DNA from 3 places in the Rhodococcus sp. Z6_132 genome. Region 2 is predicted to be linked to each of the others. Evidence: riboswitches for the same ligand, from Rfam matches in the RefSeq annotation. Region 2 holds a riboswitch; each other region holds the start of a gene.
What was found. Region 2 has a riboswitch for S-adenosylmethionine ahead of AC3YO9_RS00490 (putative leader peptide). Riboswitches for the same ligand answer to the same signal wherever they lie in the genome.

Region 1 (3,251 bases), on a different contig from region 2:
GGTGCGCCCGGAGCAGGGCGGCCGAGACAGCTACGGAGACCCCACATGACGCTGACCGTTCCTCGCCTCCGCGGGCTCGCGCTGGCCGGTGCCACCACGGCGCTGCTGATGGCCTCCGGTGCCACGGTGGCCTCGTCGGCACCCGCGCCCGTGGCGCCGGACCCGGCGCCGGTCACCACCACCGGGGCCGCCTCGGTCAGCTACGACGGCTACGCGCTGCACCACAACCCGGACGGGACGGTGATCCGCTGGAACCCCTGCGAGCCCATCCCGTACCAGGTCAACCCGCGCAACGGCGGTCCCACGGCCGAGGCTGACGTGGCGGCGGCCGTGGACATCGTCCGCCGGGAGTCCGGGCTGAACCTGGTGTACACCGGCACCACCGACGTGGTTCCGCAGCGCGGCCACGGCTTCGACGGCACGCCGGCCAACCCCAGGACGCCGCTGGTGATCGCCTGGGCCGCGCCGGGGACGGGTCCGGACACGTCCAGCCTGCTCAACGGCATGGGCGGCGCCGCGGGCGTCGGCGGCGTCACCACCTGGTCGTACACCCCGCCGGGTGCCGCGCAGGCGACCCCGTGGCAGGTGGTGTCCGGGTTCGTGGTGCTCGACAGCCGCACGTACCCGCAGCTGGCGCCCGGGTTCGGGCCGGCCGCGTCGTCCACCCGGGGCCGGCTGGTGCTGCACGAGCTGGGCCACGCCATCGGTCTGGACCACACCAGCACGCCGGGCCAGGTGATGAACCCGACCGTCAGCGGTGCCGCCACCCCAGGGTTCGCCGCGGGCGACCGCAAGGGCCTGGAGCGGGTGGGCCGGGCCGCGGGCGGACTGGACGGCGCGCCGTGCGCGGGCGAGCCGGCACCGCCGGTGGCCCCCGCGCCGTCGAACCCGTGGCTGGACTTCTGGAGCTGGCTGGTGGCGCTGTTCCTCAGCTTCTTCCGCTGACCGGGTGCTGCTGACCGGGTGTTGCTGCTGGCGGGGGCTGAGCAGCAGCACCTGGTAGCGGTTAGCGACGACGGTCGGCGGCGCGCTTGGTGGTACTTGCAGACGGCCCATCCACGGCGCGGAGGGCCTTGACGGTGCGGCGCACGCGGCGCGGGGTGCTGGCCCGGCGCTGCAACCCGGCCGAGGCCGAGGTGCGCCAGCCGCTGCAGTACTGCATCGTCGCGGTCATCCAGGGACCGCCGCGTCCTGACGAGGTGCTCATCGCCGGTCCTCCTCACCACCCCGAGCGGGGTGTGTGCCCAAGAATGCCCTGTTCAGGGCGGTTCAGAGGGCCTTGATCGCCGGGATGTGACCGGTTGCACCCCCGGGCGCGGCCCACCGGCAGGTCTCAGGCGTCAACCTCCGGCTCGTCGGTGAGCACCGTGCGGTCGGCGACGGGCAGCCCGTCCTCCAGCCGGTAGAACGTCATCTCGGTGAGCCGGGGGGAGTAGGCGTGGATGCTCACCGCCGGCTCGTCCCGCTCGGTGCGCACGTCGTGGATCACGCCGGTGGTGACGGTGCGCAGCCCGCCCACCCCCAGCCGGTCGGCGTGCAGCCCACCGCGGCCGTCCGGGCGCACCTCGGTGATCGTGCCCTGCACCACGGTCAGCGCGGCGCTGGCCAGCCCGTGGCTGTGCAGGTCGGTGCTCTGCGTCCTGGTCCAGGTGAGCAGCCAGACGTCCACCCCGGCCGGTGACTCCAGCCGGGACCAGCAGCGCTCCCGGGTGGAGAAGCGCACCTGGTCGCGCCACAGGTGTGGCTGGGCGGCGATGCCCCGCACCAGGGTGGCCAGGCGCAGCGTGGTGGGGGTCTCGGTCGCCGCCGCAGCGGCGGGGCGGGACAGCAGGGTGGTGGTCACGGCGTTCTCGTTCCGCTCAGGGACCCCAGAGATCCCGAGAGAGAGCGTGCGTCACTCGGGGGTCCGCGCTTGCTCCGACACCTCGCCGGAGCCTGGTCCTCACCCGGGGCACCCCACCGCGGAGGAGGGTTGCCGGCCAGCGAGCCGGGGCTTGACGCTGGCGCTCATGACCTGGCACCAATAGTCGACCGGACTGGTCAACTTTGTCAAGCGGTTTCCGCCGGGCGCGCAGCGCAGACGTCCAGGCAGCTCGGACTAGGACGACTGGTAGGCCTGGGCGACGAGCGCGGTCGCCACGTCGCGGAGCTTGCGGTTGGCGTCCTGGGAGACCTTGGACAGCAGCCGGAAGGCCTCGTCGGGGCTGCACCGGCGCTCGCCCATGATGATGCCCTTGGCCTGCTCGATCACCGCGCGGGACTGCATGGCCTCCTGCATCTGCTCGGCCAGGGTCGTGGTGGCCGTGTAGAGGCTGGCGTTGCGCACGGTCACCGCGGCGTAGCCGGCGAAGTGCTCGGCCAGCTCGCGGCTGTGCTCGTCGAAGGCGTCGACCCCCCGGGCGTAGATGTTCAGCGCGCCCACCGTGGTGTCCTGCACGGGCAGCGGTACCGACAGCGAGCTCAGCCCGCCGTTGCGCGCGGCGAAGGGGGTGTACTCAGGCCACCGCTGCTCTGCCTGCATGTCCGGGATGTGCAGCGTCTCTCCGGTGGTGGCCGCCTGTAGGCACGGACCCTGCCCCGTGGAGTACTGCCGCTCGTCCAGCGTGCACGCGAGCTCGCCCGTCGCGGCCGGTGTGGTGGGGTCCGACCCGTCCACCATGGTCACCGACACCTCGTCGGCGCCGGGAATCTCCTGCCGGGCCAGCTGGACCACCTGGGCGAACACCTCGTCGAGCGGCTTCTCGCCCACCACGATCCGGGTGAGCTCGTGGATCGCGGCGATGAGCTCGCGCGCGGGGCCCGGGCTGGGCACCTCCACAGCGCCAGCCTGGCTCACGCTCGGTGCTGGACGCCCAGCGGCGCTGGGGGTGTCACTCATGGTTGTGCTCCCGTTTGCGGCCGCACAGGCGGCCATCCACGAGGATGCAGTGGGCGCGCGGCCCACGGAACACCCTCAGCGACAAGGGTGGCCCGACGGCTGGACCGCGTCGGGCCCGCACGGGCCAGACAGGTGAAACTTTAAGCGATGGTGCCCGCGCTGGTCGACGAGGGTGCGGCTGGGGACCGACTCACCCCCGCGCGGCGATGTGCTCCGGCCGTGGGGCCGGCGCGGCGAACGGCTCCACCAGGCGGTTCTGCACGCTGTTGAACACGACGAACAGGTTGGACCGCGGGTACGGGGTGATGTTGTTCGCCGAGCCGTGCATGCAGTTGGAGTCGAACATCGTGGCCGAGCCCGCAGCACCGGTGAG
Region 2 (3,251 bases):
GGCAGCGTGGACCTGGCCGACGTCCGCGACGTCCTCGGCTACGCCGGGTTCTGGAACCTGGCGCGGCGCAACGTGCGCACCGGGGCCCGGGAGCTGCTGGGCTCGGCCTCCCGGCGGGCCTTCCTGGCCGCGGCCCGCACGTACTGCCCGCAGCTGGAGCTGGCCGACCTGCAGCCGCACGCGGCGGGCATCCGCGCCCAGGCCGTGCGCCCCGACGGCACCCTGGTGCACGACTTCCTGCTGCAGCGCACCGCCCGCACCCTGCACGTGCTCAACGCCCCCTCGCCGGCCGCCACTGCCGCACTGCCGATCGGGCGGCACGTGGCCCAGCAGTGCCTGGCCGCGGAGCCGGCCTGAGCACCGCGGGGCCCGGCGAACCGTCATCGTGGCGGCGGTCGTGGTAGTCAGGTCGGCATGACCAGCGACACCGACACCTGGCGCCAGGGCTACCCCTACGCCGACAAGCTGCGGCGCAGCGAGTACGAGCAGCAGAAGCGGCTGCTGCAGATCGAGCTGCTCAAGCTGCAGGTCTGGGCCAAGCACGTGGGGCTGCCGCTGGTGATCCTGTTCGAGGGCCGCGACGCCGCGGGCAAGGGCGGCACCATCAAGCGGTTCACCGAGCACCTCAACCCCCGCGGCGCGCACGTGGTGGCGCTGGAGAAGCCCACCGAGCGCGAGCGCACCCAGTGGTACTTCCAGCGCTACGTCGCCCACCTGCCCGCCGCCGGGGAGATCGTCATGTTCGACCGGTCCTGGTACAACCGGGCCGGCGTCGAGCGGGTGCTGGGCTTCTGCACCGACGACGAGTACTGGGAGTTCCTGCGCCAGGCCCCCGAGCTGGAGCGGATGCTGGTGCGCTCGGGCATCCACCTGGTCAAGTTCTGGTTCTCGGTGTCGCGCCTGGAGCAGCGCAGCCGCTTCGCCAAGCGGGCCAACGACCCGGTGCGCCAGTGGAAGCTCTCCCCCACCGACCTCGAGTCCATCGACAAGTGGGACGCCTACACCGACGCCAAGGAGACGATGTTCTTCTACACCGACAGCGAGTGGGCGCCGTGGACGGTGGTGAAGAGCAACGACAAGAAGCGGGCCCGGCTGGCCGCCATGCGGCACGTGCTCAGCCTGTTCGACTACGACGAGAAGGACGCCGAGCTGGTGGGCCGGCCCGACCCGCTGATCCTGGGTCCCGCCGCCGACGTCTACGAGCAGGGCGAGGTGGTCAACCGGGCCTTCCCCGCCCTGTGACCCGGGTTCCCCACGGCGGCCAGCGCCCGGCCGTGCCAGGGTGGGCACCATGACGACGGAGCGCTTCGAGGTCCAGCGGCAGGTGGCCGCGTCCCCCGCGGACGTGTTTGCGCTGCTGTGTGACCCACAGGGACACGTGCGCATCGACAGCTCCGGGATGCTGCAGTCCGCCGAGGGCGACGCGGTGCGCGCGGTGGGCGACGAGTTCCTGGTGCACATGGACCGGGAGTCGCTCAACGACTTCCCCATGGGCAAGTACGACGTCACGGTGATCATCACCGCCCTGGTGCCCGACGAGCTGATCGAGTGGACGATCTCCGGCACCATCCAGCCGCCCATCCGGCACCTCTACGGCTACCGGCTCCAGGCCCGCGAGGGCGGCACCCTGGTCACCTCGTACTACGACTGGAGCGAGATCGACGACCGCTTCCGCGACAAGGGCGTCTTCCCGGTGATCCCGGAGGCCGGGCTGCGCGCGACGCTGGGCATCCTGGCCCGCACCGTGGAGCAGCCCGCCGTCGCTGCCGGCTAGGCGCGCTGCGCCACCCTGGGGTTCGGCTCACGCTGAGCCGATTCGTTGTCTGCCGCCGCCCAGCCTCGCTAGCCTTGCGCCACACCATCCAGAGCGACCGAGAGACCTGGCTCGTCGACGTCGCAGCAACCCCCCGCAGCACGCGGGAGTGGGTGCTACTGCCAGGACCGATGGAGGCAACTGTGCCGGCCCTGCCCACCCCGAGCATGATCCGACCCGCCTTCTCGCGCCGGCGGCACGTCGACCTGTGCCGCACCGCCGGCGCCAGCTGTCGGCCCGGCACCGCCTGACCCGGCTGATCGCCCTGCGCCGCTGAGCGCGCCCCTGCTCGCACCCCTTCCTGCGCCCCGCCCCGTGGCGGCCGGCGCTGCCCTCTTGCGCCCGAAAGGCCTCCGATGTCGTTCCCCCTGTCCCGAAGACGAGCACTCTCCGTGCTGGCCACCACCGTCCTGTCCGTCGTCCTCGTCGGCTGCAGCGCCGACGAGCCACCCGCCCCGGTGCTCGCCGCCGACGGCTCGATCGACCTGTCCGGGGTGACCCTGCACGTGGGCGACCAGGTGCAGTCGGTGCAGTCGGTGCTCAAGGTCTCCGGCCAGCTCGACGAGCTGCCGTACAAGGTGGAGTGGGCCAGCTTCACCGCCGGACCGCCGCTGCTGGAGGCACTCAACGCCAAGGCGATCGACCTCGGCAGCGTGGGCGACAGCCCGCCGGTGCTGGCGCAGGCGGCCGGCATCGAGGCACGGATCGTCTCGGTGGAGGAGCGCGACAAGGCCAACGACTTCCTGCTCACCCGGGACGGCACCGGCATCCGCACGGCCGCCGACCTCAAGGGCAAGAGCGTGGCGGTGGCCAAGGGTTCCAGCTCGCACGGCCTGCTCATCGGGCTGCTGCAGCAGGCGGGGCTGTCCCAGGACGACGTCACCGTCCGCTACCTCGCCCCGCCGGACGCCCAGAGCGCGTTCGCGGCCGGGCAGGTGGACGCCTGGGCGGTCTGGAACCCCTACTACGCGGTGGCGATCGCCAGCGCCGGGGCGAAGGTGGTGGCCGACGGCACCACGCTGTCCACCGGCTACACCTACACCGTCGCCTCCACCGCGGCACTGGCCGACCCCACCACGGAGGCGGCCATCAAGGACTTCCTGGTGCGGCTGGTCAAGGCGCGCGCCTGGGCCGCGGCGCACCCCGACCAGTGGGTGCCGGTCTACTCCCAGCTGACCAACCTCCCGGCCGCGGTGGCCACCGTCACCTTCGACACCTCCCGGGGCAGGGCGATCCCCATCGACGACCGGGTGATCGCCCGCCAGCAGGAGCTGGCCGACCGCTTCGCCGCCGTCAAGCTCATCCCGTCCGCACCGAAGGTCCGCGACTTCTTCGACGACCGGTTCAACGCCGACGTCACGGCGGCCCAGCCGTGACCGCCACGACGGTGCGCCCGCCGGCGGCTCCCGCGGTGACCTCCGAGGCCCCCGCGGCGGCG
Region 3 (3,251 bases), on a different contig from region 2:
GGGCTGGGACGCACCCTGCCGCACCGCAACTTCATGCTGCTCAAGGCCGAGAGCCTCACCAACGACGGCACCGCCCTGGTGGTCTTCGCCCTCGCCGTGGGGGTGGCGGTGGGTGGGCGCTACTCACCGCTGGACATCACTGCCCGGGTGCTGCTCTCCTACCTCGGCGGCATCACCGTGGGCGCCGCGGTCGCCGGCCTGGCCTACCTGCTAATGCGGCCGCTGCGCGAGGCACGGGCCATCAATCTCACGCTGCTGCTCGTCCCGTTCGTCGCCTACCTGCTGGCCGAGCTGATCGAGGCCTCCGGGGTGCTGGCCGTGGTCGTCGCAGGGCTCATCCTGGCGTTCAACTCGGGTCGCATCACCACGGCGGCCTCACGTCGGCAGACCGAGGCGGCGTGGCCGCTGGGGTCCTACGTGCTAAACGGCGCGCTCTTCGTGCTCATCGGCCTGGAGGTGCAGGCCGTGGCCCACCAGCTGGAGGCGGGCGACGTGGCGCGGCTGCTGGTCACCATGGTCGCCGTCTGGCTGGGGCTGATCCTCGTCCGCTTCCTCTTCCAGACCTCCACTGTCCTGCTGATCCGGCTGCTCGACCGCCGGCCCTCCCAGCGCGCGCGGCGGATGACCCACCGTGCCCGGGTGGTGAGCGCGGTCGCCGGGTTCCGCGGAGCGGTCTCGCTCGCCCTGGCGCTGTCGGTGCCCGCGACCTTGGACAACGGGCAACCGCTGCCGGCCCGCGACGAGATCACCCTGGTCGCGGCCGGGGTCGTGCTCCTCACGCTGCTGGTGCAGGGTCCCGCGCTGCCCGCGGTGGTGCGGTGGGCCCACCTGCCGGAGGATGCCACCCATGCTGCCGAGCTGCGGCTGGCCGAGCACGCGATCACCACCACCGCCGTGGCCGCCCTGCCCGCCCTGGCCGACGAGCACGGCACCAGCGAGGAGGTGCGGGTGCGACTGATCCGCGACTACGAGGAGCACCTGCGCCTGGTCGACGCCACGACTCCGGTGCCCGCGGAGCAGGCGGACCGCGACAGCGAGGTGTTCGAGGCGTCCGCCCAGGAGTCGCCCAACAGTGCCGACGCCGTGGCCGCGCTCGCCGTCGCCCGCGACGCGCCACGCACCCACAACGAGGAGTACACGCGGCTGCGGCTCGCGCTGATGGAGCGCAAGCGGGAGGTGCTGAACCAGCTGCGCCGCGACGGGGTCATCGACGACACCGTGGCGCGCCGGGTGCAGGCGCGGCTCGACATCGAGGAGCTGCGCCTGGCCGGTGTCGACCCGCTGGACTAGCGGTTGGCTCAGGCCCACCAGGGTGTGACCGCGACGCCGTCGAGCGTGACGAGCTGCAGCTCGGTCGCGCCGGGATCGACCAGCGCCGACACCGGCTCGGTGGCGCCGGGTGGCTCCAGCAGGCACGGGGTGGGGCCGTCGCTGCTGCAGGGGAACCACAGCCCCGCGCACTGCAGCACCGTGCCTGCGCGCACGATCTTCACGGCCGGCCCGTGCGTTCCCACGGCGGCGCGCAGCCGCCCAGGGTGGTGGTGCCACCACCGCAGCAGCGAGCCGTCGCGGCACTCGATGAGCACGTGGTCGCCGTCGAAGCCCACCACCGTCGCCCAGCGGCCACGCGAGCGGTACTGCCGCGCCATGATCCAGTGCGGCTGGTGTCCGCTGCGGTACGTCCGGCACGGTCCCACACCTGGCAGCTCGACGTTGCGCATCACCGTCATCTCCGATCCCATCCTTGGCCGCACCGGGTGCGCGGCCCTGTTCTTCCTGCGGAAGCACCCCGGGGGAGAGGGTTGCTGGACAGCCAGCCGCAGGGCTTGGCGCTGTCACTCGGGAACGGGCTGGACTGTACTGCCGAACGCCGACACAACGGGTTCGCCCTCGACGCTCGCCGCAGTGGCGACTCGTCACGATGCACGCCAGGCTGGAGAGGTCGCTGTCGGCGACACGAGTGGCGGTGCCCAACTGGTCATTCGGGCGCCACGGTCTGGGCACTACGCTGCCCGGGTGCCAGTCTCCGAGATGAGTCCCGTCAAGACCGATGCGCTGGTGCTGGCGTCCGGCAAACGACGGACATCGCTCAGCGAGGGCTTGGGCGGACACGACAACTCGCTCGGCATCATCCGGCTGGTTCTCGCCTCGTTGGTCATCTTCTCCCACGCCTTCCCCCTCGGCGGGGGTGAGGACCCGATGCTGCGGTGGAGCCGCGGTCAGGACAACCTCGGCGCCATGGCCGTGCTCGGGTTCTTCGCCATCAGTGGCTACCTGATCACCAAGAGCGGTGCCGGAAGCGACATCGTGCGGTACCTCTGGCACCGGGCGCTGCGCATCTTGCCGGCCTTCTGGGGTGTGCTCCTGGTCAGCGCACTGGTCGTGGGCCCGCTGATCTGGATTCGAGATGGCCACGACCTGGCCAGCTACTTCCAGAGAGCTGACGGTGGCCCTGCCACCTACCTGAAGGCGAACTGGGACCTCACCATCAACACGTGGGGCATCTACGACATCTTTGCGGGGACGACGCCCTACGGGGACACGGTCCACATGTCGGTCTTCAACGGGTCGGTGTGGACGCTGACCTACGAGTGGACGTGTTACCTCATCATTGGCGTGTTCGTGCTGTTCGGGGCCCTGGGCCGGGCGAAGTTCCTGGTGCCGCTGCTCACCGCGGTCTTCCTCGCCATGCAGGTGATCCGCACGGAGCTTCCCGCCCACGCGCACGTGCTCGGCTCGTACTTCGGCGACCGCTACCACGTCACGCTGCCGCTGATCTTCTTGTACGGCGCCTGTCTCGCGCTGTACTCCAAGCGCATCCCGCTCGACGACCGTCTGGCCGCGGTCTGTGGAACCACGGTGGTGCTCACCGTGCTTCTGGGCTGGTTCGGTCTGCTCGGCTACCCCGCCCTGGCCTACTTCCTGATGTGGCTCGCGGCACGCCTTCCCGCTGCGCTCCGCAAGGTGGGTGCAACGAACGACTACTCCTACGGCATCTATCTCTACGGGTTCGTCGTCGCGCAGGTGTTGGCCTACCTCGGCGTGCACCGGTGGGGCTACCTGCCCTTCTCGCTGCTGACCCTCGCGGTCGCCGCCGGGTGCGCTGCCGCGAGCTGGCACCTCGTGGAGAAGCGTGTTCTCGCAGTGAAGGATCGTGGGCCGGGCCGCGGTCACCGCTACTGGCGAGACGCCAGCACCGGCGTGGCGACCCGAGTACTCACCGGCCGGGTGAGCACCTTCGTCGTGGGCTG

Region 1: another riboswitch for S-adenosylmethionine. It lies ahead of AC3YO9_RS07595 (cupin domain-containing protein); the one in region 2 lies ahead of AC3YO9_RS00490 (putative leader peptide).
Region 3: another riboswitch for S-adenosylmethionine. It lies ahead of AC3YO9_RS07385 (hypothetical protein); the one in region 2 lies ahead of AC3YO9_RS00490 (putative leader peptide).

The regions. Positions count from the first base shown of each region.
Region 1 is NZ_JBYUNP010000002.1:205,755-209,005, forward strand. It holds gene AC3YO9_RS07585 (matrixin family metalloprotease) at 46-945, shown strand; gene AC3YO9_RS07590 (hypothetical protein) at 1,007-1,207, opposite strand; gene AC3YO9_RS07595 (cupin domain-containing protein) at 1,334-1,843, opposite strand; SAM riboswitch class IV at 1,904-2,015, opposite strand; gene AC3YO9_RS07600 (GAF and ANTAR domain-containing protein) at 2,099-2,878, opposite strand; gene thpD (ectoine hydroxylase) at 3,069-3,251, opposite strand, start outside.
Region 2 is NZ_JBYUNP010000001.1:99,074-102,324, forward strand. It holds gene lhgO (L-2-hydroxyglutarate oxidase) at 1-357, shown strand, start outside; gene ppk2 (polyphosphate kinase 2) at 415-1,242, shown strand; gene AC3YO9_RS00485 (SRPBCC family protein) at 1,292-1,774, shown strand; SAM riboswitch class I at 1,856-1,951, shown strand; gene AC3YO9_RS00490 (putative leader peptide) at 1,981-2,064, shown strand; gene AC3YO9_RS00495 (ABC transporter substrate-binding protein) at 2,206-3,189, shown strand; gene AC3YO9_RS00500 (ABC transporter permease subunit) at 3,186-3,251, shown strand, end outside.
Region 3 is NZ_JBYUNP010000002.1:161,599-164,849, forward strand. It holds gene AC3YO9_RS07380 (Na+/H+ antiporter) at 1-1,290, shown strand, start outside; gene AC3YO9_RS07385 (hypothetical protein) at 1,299-1,730, opposite strand; SAM riboswitch class IV at 1,736-1,847, opposite strand; gene AC3YO9_RS07390 (acyltransferase family protein) at 2,017-3,251, shown strand, end outside.